One region of the Salinicoccus sesuvii genome, then DNA from elsewhere that is predicted to be linked to it. Evidence: riboswitches for the same ligand, from Rfam matches in the RefSeq annotation. Region 1 holds a riboswitch; each other region holds the start of a gene.
The links. A riboswitch is a leader RNA that binds a small molecule or an ion and turns the genes downstream of it on or off. The one in region 1 is predicted to bind S-adenosylmethionine.

Region 1 (4,812 bases):
TATTCTTGCCTTTTGATAGAAGGGTCAATACTTCCTGCTCTCTTGGCGACAGATGATCGAGTCCACTGACGACGTCCGCAATCGCCACTCCCTCATCTACCTTATTCTTCTTTGGTATGTCGAAGGTAATCTCACTGACATAAACGCTTCGGGTCAGTGATAGGAACACCTGGAGTACCTGTTCATCTACACATTCCAGATGCTCCATATTATCAGTGCTATCTGCGGTACAAAGCGCATATATATAGCCTGCAACACCATGTTGATGTTCTTTGCCGAGAGATTCTCTTTTGGCACACAGGTTTCCAGCTTCCATTATTCCAGCAATATCCTGCTCAGGAAACATTCTGCTGATAAACGCATGGGAATAGTAAGATAGCTGGCAGGCCCAAACAATGGAACGCGCAGTGTTTTGAGGGACTTCAAGTCGGGTCGTAATAATTGCTGCCAATTCTGCTGCCTCTTTGGATTTGTCGTACGAATTCTGATCCAATTCCGCAACCGCCAGATGCAGGGCCTCAGTCTTCTCCTCGACTATCGAAGCCTCCTTGTGTCCGGCAAGCTGCAAGGAGACACCACCGATGATCGAGAGTGTCTGTAAAAAGGCGATGTGTTCCCTGAGTTCGGCTTCCCTTACGTTACTGATGCCGACTGAAAGGATTCCCATCAGCTCGATCCCGTATAACAGCGGGCATTCTATCACTCTTTCACCGCTGGGCAGTACTTCTATGTGAGGCTCATTCCTGCTTTCAGACATACGCGAGAGCCGGTCCGTCCGTTCCATGATGGATCCGACATATGCATCGACATCTCCAACATAGTTGCCGCGAGTGAAAAGCCTTCCTTTACCATCTTTCTCATCCTTGATCAGAACGAGTGAAAATGGTCCTTCTACAAGATTGATGCTGATATCAAGAAGAATGAGCACCATTCTTCTTGAATCCGGCGTCGAGGCCATCAGGCTACTCAGTTCTACAAGTGAGGTCAGACGAGAAAGCTGCTGTTTATTTTCCTGACGCAACCCCTCAACGAGTAGGCTCGATTCGACAAGAGTCGCAACCATCTGCATGAGGATTTTAGTAGCGTGACTGGCTTTCTTTTTCGTCAAACTGCCTCCAAATATGACAGATACAGACCCGTCACCCATCTTCACTACATCTATGAACAGGAATTGGGGCGGTCTTTCCATTGAAGAAAAGAACCTTGCACGTCTGTCTTCACCGATGTCCTCCCAATAGGAGCGCTCCTCCATCAATGCCGCCCTGCCAAGAAACCCTTCACCAATTAGAAAGCACTGGTCCTTAAGCACTTCTGCGCCTTCGCCGATTACTTTCGATACTGTATAGGTATCCTCAGCAGTCTGCTCAGCAATTCCCATAAAGTCAATTTCTCCATCTTTCCCAGTCATCTGAGAAAACATTTCTACACTGGCATCTTTATTTTCGTGTATGTATTTTCTGAATCTCTCTATACAGAAACCGGATAGAGGATCCTCCACTTCATGGCGCAGGCAAAGCGAAGCCAGCTCCGCCATCCTATCGACAAGATCAAGCCACTCCTCGCGATCTGCCTCATGCAGAACAGGCACCGTATCGCTTTCCTCCGGCTGACACTGATGCTCCATGCCCGCTTCCACAAGCACCCCTGCCCACAGATAGTACTGGACGCCGTCTCCTTCAGCAACAGGGGATACCATGATGTGTATACCCGAACCCACCTCACAGATGAGTGGTCTATTTATTCTTTCATCGTTCTTTAATATATTTGAAATCTCTATTAAAAGTTCTTCTCGATCCAGCATCGCTCGGCACAGACTGTTGTCCCCTTCGATAGAGGTAACAATTTCTCCCCTGCCATCAGTGAGGAAGAACGTCAACCCGTACTGGGTCGCAAAAGTCTGCTGGAATTTTTCTATCATTTCAATCGCTGTAGCCATCATCCAACATCTCCTCTGTAGGTTTCTTCTGTATGTACCGGTAGAACGGTAGATTCTTATAGGAATTTACCCGAAGATGCTAGAAATATGTACTCCGTATGTAAATGAATTGAATTTCAGTCAATTGCTTTATCCAACGCTTCTGCGATATCGTGAACTGGAGCCTGGCTCTCAAAGCTGAACTTTTCACCGTTGATGAAAACGGTGGGAACCACTGTGACAGAACGCTCCAATGCTTCCTTTGTGATGTCCAAACTCAGGTTCATTGTGCTGCGCTGCTCACTGCACCCGTACTCCTGCTCCATCATCTTTTCAATTTCACTGCTACTCAATGTACGCCATTCTTGTTGCGTTTTGAAAAGGGTATGCAGAAGCATATATGCCTGTTCCGGCTGGTTGTAGTCGATATAGAGATTTGCGATTGTGCCATGAAGCAGTCTGACTTTAGGCTTATCGTAGTGTTTGATGGTGTATCTGATGTCCCCCGCTTCGACTCGCGGCATAAGTGTTTCATGGGCTGCCAGAAAGAAATTGACACAGTATGGGCATGCTGTGTTTAAAAATACTTCGACATGCTTATGAGCGTCGCTTGGACCCAGATTCAGCTGTGGTGCATATTCCATGATAATGCTCCCTTCCATCGTTCTATTTTGCTTTTCAATTATATAGGAAGATTGCATGTTTTAAAAGATTGAATAATTACACAATTTTAATATTATGAAGGCTCTTTATTTCTCATTGACATAAGCGCATAAAGGCGGTAAAGTTTGTTTTAAATTTAAATTGAATGATTCTTATCCAGAGAGGTGGAGGGACTGGCCCTTCGAAGCCTCGGCAGCAGCTCTATGAGCCCCGTGCCAATTCCAGAAGCCTAGTGCTTGAAAGATAAGAAGAGATGGATTGCTGCCCTCTTCTTTATGAAGTGGGCTTTTTTATTTCTCTGGATACATTCGTTGGAGGCATAACTCATGAAAAACATCAATCGGGGCAGTGCACTTGCTCTATTCCCCCTACTCGTCTTCGTTGCCCTATTTATTGGGACCGGTATCGCCGCTCAAGACTTCAGTGCCATGCCGATCACTGTGGCACTCTTCATCTCCATCATCGTCGCGATGGTGCTGAAACCGAAAGAGCGCTTGAACGAAAAAATTTCCATACTCACTAAAGGCGCAGGACGCGAGAATATTATGCTGATGGTGCTCATCTTCTTGCTCGCCGGAGCATTCTCACAAGTCGCTGAGAATATGGGAGCGGTCGAATCGACTGTCAACCTTGGTTTGTCACTGTTGCCGAGCAACCTGCTACTCGTCGGATTGTTCATCATCTGCTGCTTTATATCCATATCCATGGGAACGTCCACAGGGACAGTCGTCGCTTTGGTGCCCATCGCCATTGGTATAGCCGAGCAAACCGAATTGCCGCTCGCATTGGCCATCGCGACGGTCATCGGCGGTGCGATGTTTGGTGACAACTTGTCAGTCATCTCAGATACCACCATCGTCTCCACACAATCTCAAGAAGTCAGAATGGTCGACAAGTTTAAAACGAACTTCTTCATTGTTTTGCCAGGTGCGCTTGTGACGATTGTCATTCTGTGGTTCATTACTTCAGGGCAATCTACTACACCGCCAACTGACCTAGAATTCAATCTCATCAAAGTACTGCCCTACCTTGCTGTTTTGGCCATCGCATTGATGGGTGTCAACGTTCTCATTGTTCTGATTGGAGGCACCGTTTTCGCCGGGCTCATCGGCCTGTTTGATGGATCGTATACTTTCACTTCTCTCGTCGCAGCTGCTGGCGAAGGCATCGGTAATATGCAGAATATCGCCATCATCGCAGTACTGATTGGTGGATTGATTGCGTTGATAGAACACTACGGTGGCATCGATTACTTGCTGCATTTCATTACGAGTAGAATTCGTTCCAAGAAAGGTGCCGAGTTTGGTATCGCCGCACTCGTCAGTGCAACAGATTTGAGTACAGCCAACAATACGATATCCATCATCATTACCGGACCGCTAGCGAAAGACATCGCCGATGAATACGGTGTCGATCGTAGGAAATCCGCGAGCTTGCTTGATATATTCGCCGCCGCTTTCCAAGGTCTTATTCCCTATGGTGGCCAGATGCTTGCTGCAGCCGGTCTCGCTGCCATATCACCTGTGGCTATCATTCCTTACTCTATCTATCCCGTCACACTGCTCATCTGTGGAATCATCGCGATACTGATTGGTTTCCCGAGAAGACAGACGTCCAAATAGGCCAATCACCAACCGCTACATGATCCAAAAATAGAAGCCTGATTTGCGAATGGTACACATTCGCAAATCAGCCTTCTTCATATACTATTCTTTCGACATTTCAAGTGCAGTATACACCATCATTTTGACACCATCGATGAACCCCGCTTCATCAATGCCGAATTTTGGATGGTGATGCGGGTACTCCATATCTTTCTCCTTATTGCCAGCACCGATCCATGCATAAGTTGCAGGTATGATTCTGGAGAATGCAGAAAAGTCCTCACCACCCATAGCAAGTGGAAATTCAAACACTTTGTCTCCGAATTTTTGTTCAGCAATTTCCTTCACCTTGTCTGTCGTTAGTGAATCATTGACGACTGCCGAATAACCAATATTGAATGAGAAGTCATAGGTCGCACCATACATGGCACAAATACTTTCCACTGCTTTCTCCATCCTTTCAGCAACCACAGCTCTTGTCTCATCACTTAGTGTTCGGACACTGCCTTCGAGCATCGCTGTATCCGGTATGATGTTTTTTGCACTGCCGGCATGGAATTTTGTCGTCGAGATGACAACAGAATCGAGCGGTGACGTGATCCGCGAAACAATCGTCTGGAACTGGTTTAG
Region 2 (4,812 bases), on a different contig from region 1:
ATAAGTGCAATTCCCATACCAATCATACGCATTCTCATTCAGACGCCGCCTCTCTATCCGGGGAGGAAATCTTTGCCGGATCTACAATTGAATACCCTTTTTCTCTTAAACCTTGAATAATGTCAGCAGAAGCATCCCTAGTCCACTCACGATCATGCATCAGCAGATTGGCTCCTGCATTGAGATATTCTGTCTCTACCATGATGTTTGCCAAGGCACCTGCTTCCTGGTATTCAGCCTCCCAGTCATATCCATATGTCCAGTTCATAAGCTCCATACCTTGTTCAGTCGCAATTTCTCTTGAGATCTCGGTGTTCTGACCGAAAGGTGCCCGGAAAAATCGTGGCCGTTCACCTGTTATCTCCTCAACCAAATCACTTGTCTCAACAATTTCAGTACGTTGTGCTTCCGGGGTAAGGTCAGGCAAGCTCGCATGCGTCTGGGTGTGGTTACCAATTTCAAAGCCCATTTCATGAATTGTAGTTAAAGCTTCCCTGCCAGCTTCTGCTTCAAGGTACATGCCATTTACGAAGAATACGGCCGGTGCATCATGCTGGGCAAGTATTTCAGCGATTTCAACAGCATAGCCATCTGGCGCATCGTCATATGTCAGTAGTGCAACCTGAGGATCCGCATCACTGTTCTCAAGGGGCTGTATAGCGTATGTATTTTCATTGACCCCGTATTCGTATTCCATTGGCTCCGCTTCATCTGAATCCGTTTCTTCAACCGACTCTGTCTCTTCGGTTGCTTCTCCCACCGACGATTCTTCCGACACTTCTTCACTCGTCTCTTGCTGCTCGGACATTTCATTTTCCGACGCGTTGTCCGTATCATCGTTCTGACAGCCAGCAAACAACATTCCACCACAACACATTAATAAGAGTGCTCTTTTTTTCATCATCCTAATCTCCTTTAGCAATCTTATTCATTGGCAGCTGCATCCAACTGCGAGGAAAGCTCGTCCTTTAGGCTCTGCAAATCCGCAAGTTCTGTATCCACATCGACAAGCAGGGATTGTGTTGTCTCACGACTTTCATTCACCGATTCTATACCGTTTTCGAATGTCTCGTACGTTGCGTCATCTTGGCCGAGAGATTCAAAGTAGTCCGCCTGCTGGTCTAGATCTACATCATACGCTGATGTAAATTCATCAACGGAACCGCTCAGGGATCCAAGTCTGTCGGCAACACTATTAACAGTTTCCCCAGAAACACTTTGAACATCAATTTCTGCGAATTTCTCTCTTTGTTCAGAGAATTCATTACTTAAGCTCTCAAGGTTCTCCAATTTTTGTTTTCTTTCGTCGATATTATTGAACACGGTAGCAGAACCATCAGCAAAAGAACTCAAGTCTTCGTCTTCGGAAATATCGGTATTGAACGCATCTTGAAGCTGACTTTCTAGTTCTACCAACTGCTGTAAATCAGAAACAGCGGATTCCTGCGTTTCCTCTGTCTCTTCAAGTGCTTGTTCTATGCTGTCGATATCATTATTGCATGCTGACAACAGTAGTATCGACAAGGCAGCACCTGATAGAATATTGATTTTTCTCATTCCCATGTTCCATCTCCTTTATTGAATCGCTCTGGAGAGTATAACAGTTCTGAATTTTTTTGTAAATTAAGGAACTGGCTACTATGCTCTATTGTATATCCCCTGTCGAGATATAAAAAAACCACAAAGAGTAATTTTTACTCTTTGTGGTTTTTTGTATTGGTTATTCTTAACTTATTCGCTCTTTTCGGAGAATTGAAGCTCAAGCATTGCTTTTACGTCTTTGCTGACAAGTACGCCGCCTGTCTCAAGCGTCTGGTTCCATGTCAATCCGAAGTCTTCACGGTTAATCGTAAATTCTCCTTCAAATCCGTGAACTTCTTGTCCCCAAGGGTTTGTGCCTTTGCCATTGTACTGAAGATCGATACTCATTTCTTTAGTGACGCCATTGATAGTCGCATCGCCATCAATCGTTACTGTATCTCCGTTCTTAGTTACATTCCGTGACTTGAAGATAATCTTTGGATTTTTTTCAACGTTAAAGAAATCTTCGGATTTCAAGTGCGCGTCACGATCTGCATTTTTAGTACTGACGCTATCTACGTCGATTTCTGCATAAACTTCAGCGTTTTCGAACGTTTCAATTTTATCTGTATCCACTTCAAATGTGAATGATTCAAAGTAACCTTTCACTTTTGAAACCATCATGTGTTTTACCTGAAAACCGACTTCTGAGTGTGCTGCATCTGATACGAACTTTGTCATTGTAATACCCCCATTAATTATTATCTCTAATTTAAGATAATTTAACTTTACAACACTTACTTACTTTTGGCAAGTAGTTTTATTTATTTTTTTAAAAAGAAATAAACTTGAATAATATATTTTAAGCTTTGCTTGACAGAATATTCTTTATCCTTTAGAGTACTCAATAATATAATAATTGCAATTCTTATCCAGAGAGGTGGAGGGACTGGCCCCATGAAGCCTCAGCAACGTACATTCCGTGTCGTGCTAAATCCAGAGAGCAGTGCTCGCAGATAAGGTAAAAGGATATCCATCCCCAACTTATCTTAATTTGAAAAGTTGGGGATTATTATATTAAAAATTGGAAATGAGGAATTATAATGACAAAAGCAACTGTACAAGCACCATTCAAAGCAGATCACGTAGGAAGCCTTCTACGCCCTGAGAGTATCCATCAAGCAAGAAAGGACTACGCTCAAGATAAAATATCCTATGAAGAACTTCGAGAGATTGAAACAAAGGAAATCTCACGTGTCGTCGACAAACAGATTGAAGTCGGTCTTAAAGCTGTAACCGATGGCGAATTCAGACGCCGGTTCTGGCACACTGATTTTCTAGAACATCTGAATGGCGTAGAAGGATACATACCAGATCACGGTTACCAGTTCGATGGCATAGAAACGGAACGGTACAACGTGCGTGTAACTGGCAAAGTTTCATTCGATCCAGACCATCCGCACGTAGCTGATTTCGTTGAATTCAAAAACATTGTGGGTGATCGTGCGGTGGCGAAGCAGACCATCCCGAGTCCGAATCAGCTGTTCAATGCTGGTATAAGGAACCTCGAAATATATCCCGACTTAGAAGAATACGCAGAAGATGTTATCAAAGCATACCAAGATGCTATCCAGGCTTTCTATGATGCAGGTTGTCGCTACCTTCAGCTGGATGATGTGTATATCGCCGGTCTAAGCGCTCCTGGAGTGCCATTCAATGACGGCGATTACGATAGGGAAACACTGATCAACCTTGCTTTGAAAGTTGCGAATGGTGCGCTTGAAAACAAGCCTGAAGATCTGGTCGTCACTACTCACCTATGTCGTGGAAACTATCGTTCGAAGTGGGCCTTTGAAGGCAGCTATGCCAAAATCGCTCCTGTCCTTTTCAAAAAAGAACGTGTCGACGGCTTTTTCCTAGAATATGATGATGACCGTTCCGGCGACTTCGGTCCACTCTCCTATATTCCTGAAGACGGACCACAGGTCGTACTCGGCCTCTTCACATCGAAACATGGGCAACTCGAAGATGCAGACGTCATCAAGGCACGCATTGAGGAAGCCACACAATATGTATCAAAAGAGCAGATTTGTCTGAGTCCTCAGTGCGGATTTGCATCCACGCACCACGGTAATGAACTTACAGAAGAAGACCAGTGGGCAAAACTCAAATACATTGTTTCACTTTCTGAAGAATTGCTAAGTGAATAAAAATAAGAAGCACCTTGAGGTGCTTCTTATTTTTATTTTTTCTCGTGTAGTGTCGTAAGAAAATTAGCTATTTTGTGATGCATATCCTCTAGGTTTTCACGATGCATGAAGGTATGTCCTTCATTATCATAGACTGTAAAAGTAACATCCTGTCCGTTTTCTTCCATGACTTCTGCCATTTGTTTCGATTCAGTATAGGGTACACGAGAATCATGATGACTATGGAATATCATCAGAGGCGCAGTGATTTGGCGGCTTCTGGAGAGTGGCGAAATATCCTTAAGAAAAGACCCATGTGTCTCCATGGAGCCATATTCTGCCGCTCTCATGCGTCGTCTCCAAGGCGGTGTATGACTGAAGAAAGTACCCAAATCGGATAAACCCACAATATCCACCGCAGCCCTCCACAAACTCGGTTGATGCGTTACAAGTAGAAGAGTCATTAAACCTCCGTAGCTTCTACCCATTACACTGACACGAGAGGCATCTGCATGTTCTGTTTTAATGAGGTGACGTCTTAATTCCACAACGTCCTTCATAGCATCGAGACGCTTCTCCTTGTCGTCCGCTTCTAAATACGGTCGTCCATAACCCATGCTCCCCCGTATATTTGGTACAGCGACACAAAGGCCTGTCTTATTCAGAAGATAGTAGAGCGTATTAAATTCCGGTCTGGATTGAGATTCAGGGCCCCCATGGATGTGAATGACGGCTCCCATATCAGATTCCGATTCATAGATGAAGTAAGGAATCTGTGTTCCATCAAATGACGGATAGCTCGCTGTTTTAAATGATATCGGCTCGCACGCTTCATTCCCAGCCATAACCTTAAAACTCTTCTGATCCAGGTCATAACAGTATATTAAGTGTGGTTGGTCTACTGAGGAATAGATTAAAAAGACTTCCTGTTGCCCCCTGATTGCCAGTGAATGGATAACACCCTCCCGATTGAAGGGCAACTGAACGACTTCCCATGTTGTTAGATTGAGTCTGTAAAGCTTAGAAAAACCATCCTCATTACATGATATCATCGCTTCTTTATTATCATTAAACAGTTTAAAATGTTCGATATCCCATTTGA
Region 3 (4,812 bases), on a different contig from region 1:
ACTTGGAATCTGCAGAATCGACGGCAAATATCTTCTAACCGATCATAAAGTACGCGGTATTGAATTTCCCGGCGGTAAGATCGAAGTAGGGGAAAGAGCTGAAGATGCGCTGCGCAGGGAAGTATTCGAAGAGACAGGTGCGAGCCTTGATGTAGTAACTTATATCGGAGCATATACAGTTCATGATACAGAACCATTCACAAAGGGAGTCTATTTTGCCGAAGTGAATGATATCTCCTTCATATGTGAATATGGCGAAACATATGGCCCCATCGTCTGTAGTACGGTGGAGGAAATACCAGAAGACAAAAGAAGTTTTCTTCTCGATGATTGCTGTATAGACTACTTGTACCAGATGAGCAAAGCCCACGAAACATTCAAGTAAATACGCCGGATACCGAGCTCGGTATCCGGCGTATTTACTTTTCTGCTAGAGTTTAAAGCCGCCTGCTTTCGCGATACTTTCAGATTCTGTCCCAAACTTCTTAAAGTTCTCTATGAAGGATTGCTTCAAATTGTAGGCTTTCTCATCATAAGCTTCTTCTGAAATCCAAATATTTCTCGGGTTGAGAATTTCCTTAGGTACACCGGTAACAAAAGCCGGAATACTTAGCCCGAAAGTGGAATCCTCTTCAAACGGATTGAGTAGCAGTTCTCCGCTGATGGCTCTTCTGATCATCGAACGGGTATATTTAAGATCCATACGTTTGCCGACACCGTACTCGCCGCCACTCCAGCCAGTGTTAACCAGATAGACGTCGACTCCATGCTCATCAATCAGGTCACCAAGCATATTTGCATAGGTCGTTGCGTGCAATGGTAAGAAAGGAGAACCAAAGCATGTTGAGAATACTGGCTGCGGCGAGGTCACACCTCGTTCTGTACCGGCAAGCTTCGAAGTAAATCCGCTCAGGAAGTGATACATGGCCTGTTCTTTAGTCAGCTTTGAGATAGGGGGAAGTACACCGAATGCATCCGCAGTCAAGAAAATGATGGTCGTCGGATGGCCAGCGACAGATGGGATGCGTGCATTGTCTATATGGTCGATCGGGTAGGCTGCACGGGTGTTCTCGGTAAGTGTATTGTCGTCGTAGTCAGGTATGCCTGACTCGTCAATGACAACATTCTCAAGCACAGAGCCGAACTTGATGGCTTTAAAGATTTCAGGCTCCTTCTCTGCAGACAAGTTGATTGTCTTAGCGTAGCATCCGCCTTCAATATTAAATACCCCGTCTTCATTCCAGCCATGTTCATCATCACCGATCAGTTCTCTTTGAGAATCAGCAGAAAGTGTCGTCTTACCCGTACCAGAGAGTCCAAAGAACAGCGCAACGTCCTTGTTCTCTCCAACGTTCGCAGAGCAGTGCATGCTCATAACGCCTTGTTCAGGCAGCAGATAGTTCATAATGGAGAAAATGGATTTTTTCATTTCACCAGCGTACTCGGTTCCTCCGATTAAAATAACTCCCTTTTCAAGTGAAACGATAATGAAAGCTTCCGACTCCGTACCATCGGTCGAAGGGTCAGCTTTGAATGTCGGTGCAGAAATTACAGTGAATTGTGGCTCTATGGTGCGAGCTTCTTCTTCACTCTCGGGACGGATGAACATAGTGCGGGCAAACATGTTATGCCAGCTGAACTCATTTATGACACTAAGATCAAGACGCGTCTTTTCATCCGCGCCGGCATAGCCGTTGAAAACAAAAATTTCTTCCTTGTCTCCAAGGTGATTGATGACCTTCTCGAAAAGGTTGTCGAAAATTTCTTGTGAGATAGGCTGATTGACTTCTCCCCAGTCTACCTTATGTTCCGATACCGCGTCTTTGACGATAAAACGGTCTTTCGGGCTACGCCCAGTATACTTACCAGTCTCAGCGCGCAACGCACCCGTTGCTGCAAGCTTACCTTCTTTTCTTTCCAAAGACTTTTCAACCAGTTGAGATGTAGAAAGCTGGATATGTGAATTTTTTCTAGTTACCAAATTTTCGATAAGTCCTCTATGGTCTGTCATAATCATCGCCCCCATTTTATGTATTTTCAAAGTAGATGTAGCTTTCACGAATTAGTATAACACATTGATAAATGACGTAACATAATATTTACAAAAATAATATTCACTTGATTTGGACGCAATCATCTAGTATATTATAGTCTAAGTTATCTCTTATCAAGAGCCGGTGGAGGGAACATACCCGATGAAGCCCAGCAACCTCTTTTCTATAAAGAAAGGTGCTAAAGGATGCAGAAGTTATTCTGATCGATAAGGGGAAGAGCGGAGCCTTTTCTCGTATTATTGGGAAAAGGCTTTATTTTTTGGTAACGGGAGATAGCTAATAATCATAAAGGAGAAATATGCAATGGCAGAACGTAGACTTTTCACTTCTGAATCCGTAACTGAGGGGCATCCCGACAAAATTGCGGATCAGATATCCGATGCAATACTGGATGAAATACTAAAAGGGGATGAGAATGCAAGAGTTGCCTGTGAAACGGTTGTTAACACCGGTATGGCAATGATCGTCGGAGAAATAAGTACGAATACTTATGTTGATATACCTAAAATAGTAAGAGAAACTGTCAAGGAGATTGGTTACACCCGTGCCAAGTATGGTTATGACTACAAAACAATGTCCGTATTGACTGGAATAGATGAGCAGTCGGCTGATATTGCGCAAGGTGTCAACAATGCTGTCGAAACAAGGGAGACCGATGCCATTTCTACAGGCGCCGGCGATCAGGGTTTAATGTTCGGCTTTGCATGTAATGAAACGGAAGAACTCATGCCGTTGCCAATATCACTGGCTCACAAATTGTCGAGGCGCTTGACGCAAGTGAGAAAAGACGGAACCATAGACTACTTGAGACCTGATGGAAAGACACAGGTTACCGTAGAGTACGATGAAAAAGGCGCCGTCAAAAGAGTGGATACTATCGTCATTTCATCCCAGCATCATGAGGAAATAGAAACCGAAACGATCCGCAAAGACCTTATTGCGCAAGTGATTCAAAAAGTGGTCCCTACTGAGCTGCTAGATGAAGACACAAAATATATCATCAATCCGACCGGCCGATTTGTTATAGGGGGTCCGCAAGGGGATGCTGGTTTAACAGGCAGAAAGATCATTGTAGATACGTACGGCGGATATGCCCGTCATGGTGGTGGTGCATTCAGTGGTAAAGATCCTACAAAAGTCGACCGTTCTGCAGCATATGCGGCCAGATATATTGCAAAGAATATTGTGGCTGCAGATATCGCATCCAAATGTGAGATTCAGCTAGCCTATGCAATCGGAGTAAGTGAACCTGTGTCGATTTCAGTGGATACCTTCGGTACTTCGGACTACGGAGAATCTGATATTGTCAACGTCATACGCGAGACATTCAATCTCTCTCCGGACGGGATTATAGATATGCTCAATCTACGTCGCCCGATTTACAAAAATACAGCCAGCTATGGTCACTTTGGTCGTGGCGACCATGATTTTCCTTGGGAAAAGCTTGATAAAGCTCCACAATTGAAAACGTCTCTATCAAGCCTTAAAGTGAATTAAAGCAAATAAAGGATCTCGGCCCGGCCGAGATCCTTTATATTCGGAAGTGGTATTAGCTGTCGGAGTCGGTATCATCCATCTCCATGTCATCTTCCATGCTGTCATCTTCCATCTCCATGTCGTCTTCCATTGTTGAATCTTCCATCGTTTCGTCTTCCATGGTTGTTTCTTCCATTGTGTCCTCCTCCATGGTATCTTCTTCCATTGAGTCGTCACCGCCGCATGCACCGAGTACAAGTACAGATGCAAAGCCGCCCGCCATTAGATACTTTTTGAGTTCCATTGATTATTCCTCCTAGTTTTTAACTATGGGCCAATTTCTGGCACTCGCTATCTCTCTAATCTTACTAGCAAGTTAGTAAAGTATTACCCGTGCGGACGATAATAAAACATGAAGTAACCTACGAATCTGTATAAAAGTAAAATTATCCGAATTGATGAAAGTGTTACTAAAAATTTTCTTCATATAATAGATACCAAAAGGGGAGTCAATATCTACAAAATTATTTATTTTAATCGTAAATTGATGTTATTTTGATATAATGAACAGAGCTTGAGTCAAGATGACCCATTTTAATACGGAAGGATATGAAATAAAGCCATGAACACGGAAATTTTCACAGATCCAATTTTTATTGCATTGGCAGCACTGCTCGTCATCATTGCCATTGCTTTCTTGGTCTATTATTTGAAACATAGGAACAAAGTGAATACGCTCGAGAAGGATTATGAAAAGGAAAAAGATAATCTTGTCGAAAAGTACGAATCCGATAACGAAGCACAGCGTCTCGAACATAAAAAAGAAGTATCTACTCTAAATGAAAACTACCACAACGAAACGACGCTTCTGAATAATAAGCTCTCAAGTCTTCGTCAGTTTACGGTGGACAAGGGTGAATACCTCACGGATCTTGCTCTGATTCAGCTAAAAGAACGTCTGGTTCGCAGTGAAAAGATTCGGGAAACGGATATGTATATTTTATCGAATGTCTACCTACCATCTAGAAATTATACCAATACACGAAAAATCGATCATCTTGTACTCACACGTACTGGCATTTATCTAATCGATTCCAAGTACTGGAAGGGACATATTCTACATGGAGTAAGCGAGAGCAACTTCGAAGCGCTTCCTTATATTGAATCTTTCTTCGATCTCCTTGAGCTAGATAAGTCAAAGGAGCAGACTTTAATTTTTGAAAAGTCCGATGATACGAATGTGTCAGTGAACTATTATAACGATACCATCGAGGAAACAAAA

Region 2: it holds a riboswitch for S-adenosylmethionine, as region 1 does, so the genes downstream of both, ACFOJ8_RS02570 (5-methyltetrahydropteroyltriglutamate--homocysteine S-methyltransferase) here and ACFOJ8_RS01555 (Na+/H+ antiporter NhaC family protein) in region 1, are expected to answer to the same signal.
Region 3: it holds a riboswitch for S-adenosylmethionine, as region 1 does, so the genes downstream of both, metK (methionine adenosyltransferase) here and ACFOJ8_RS01555 (Na+/H+ antiporter NhaC family protein) in region 1, are expected to answer to the same signal.

What each region holds. Positions count from the first base shown of each region.
Region 1 is NZ_JBHRWV010000001.1:310,679-315,490, reverse strand. It holds gene ACFOJ8_RS01565 (response regulator transcription factor) at 1-1,936, opposite strand, end outside; gene ACFOJ8_RS01560 (thioredoxin domain-containing protein) at 2,053-2,559, opposite strand; SAM riboswitch class I at 2,728-2,828, shown strand; gene ACFOJ8_RS01555 (Na+/H+ antiporter NhaC family protein) at 2,905-4,200, shown strand; gene ACFOJ8_RS01550 (M20 metallopeptidase family protein) at 4,285-4,812, opposite strand, start outside.
Region 2 is NZ_JBHRWV010000002.1:5,451-10,262, reverse strand. It holds gene ACFOJ8_RS02590 (putative glycoside hydrolase) at 1-38, opposite strand, end outside; gene ACFOJ8_RS02585 (polysaccharide deacetylase family protein) at 35-901, opposite strand; gene ACFOJ8_RS02580 (YkyA family protein) at 925-1,563, opposite strand; gene ACFOJ8_RS02575 (YceI family protein) at 1,732-2,262, opposite strand; SAM riboswitch class I at 2,447-2,544, shown strand; gene ACFOJ8_RS02570 (5-methyltetrahydropteroyltriglutamate--homocysteine S-methyltransferase) at 2,625-3,731, shown strand; gene ACFOJ8_RS02565 (S9 family peptidase) at 3,764-4,812, opposite strand, start outside.
Region 3 is NZ_JBHRWV010000002.1:102,604-107,415, forward strand. It holds gene ACFOJ8_RS03200 (NUDIX domain-containing protein) at 1-385, shown strand, start outside; gene pckA (phosphoenolpyruvate carboxykinase (ATP)) at 431-2,011, opposite strand; SAM riboswitch class I at 2,162-2,267, shown strand; gene metK (methionine adenosyltransferase) at 2,358-3,551, shown strand; gene ACFOJ8_RS03215 (hypothetical protein) at 3,604-3,834, opposite strand; gene ACFOJ8_RS03220 (nuclease-related domain-containing protein) at 4,153-4,812, shown strand, end outside.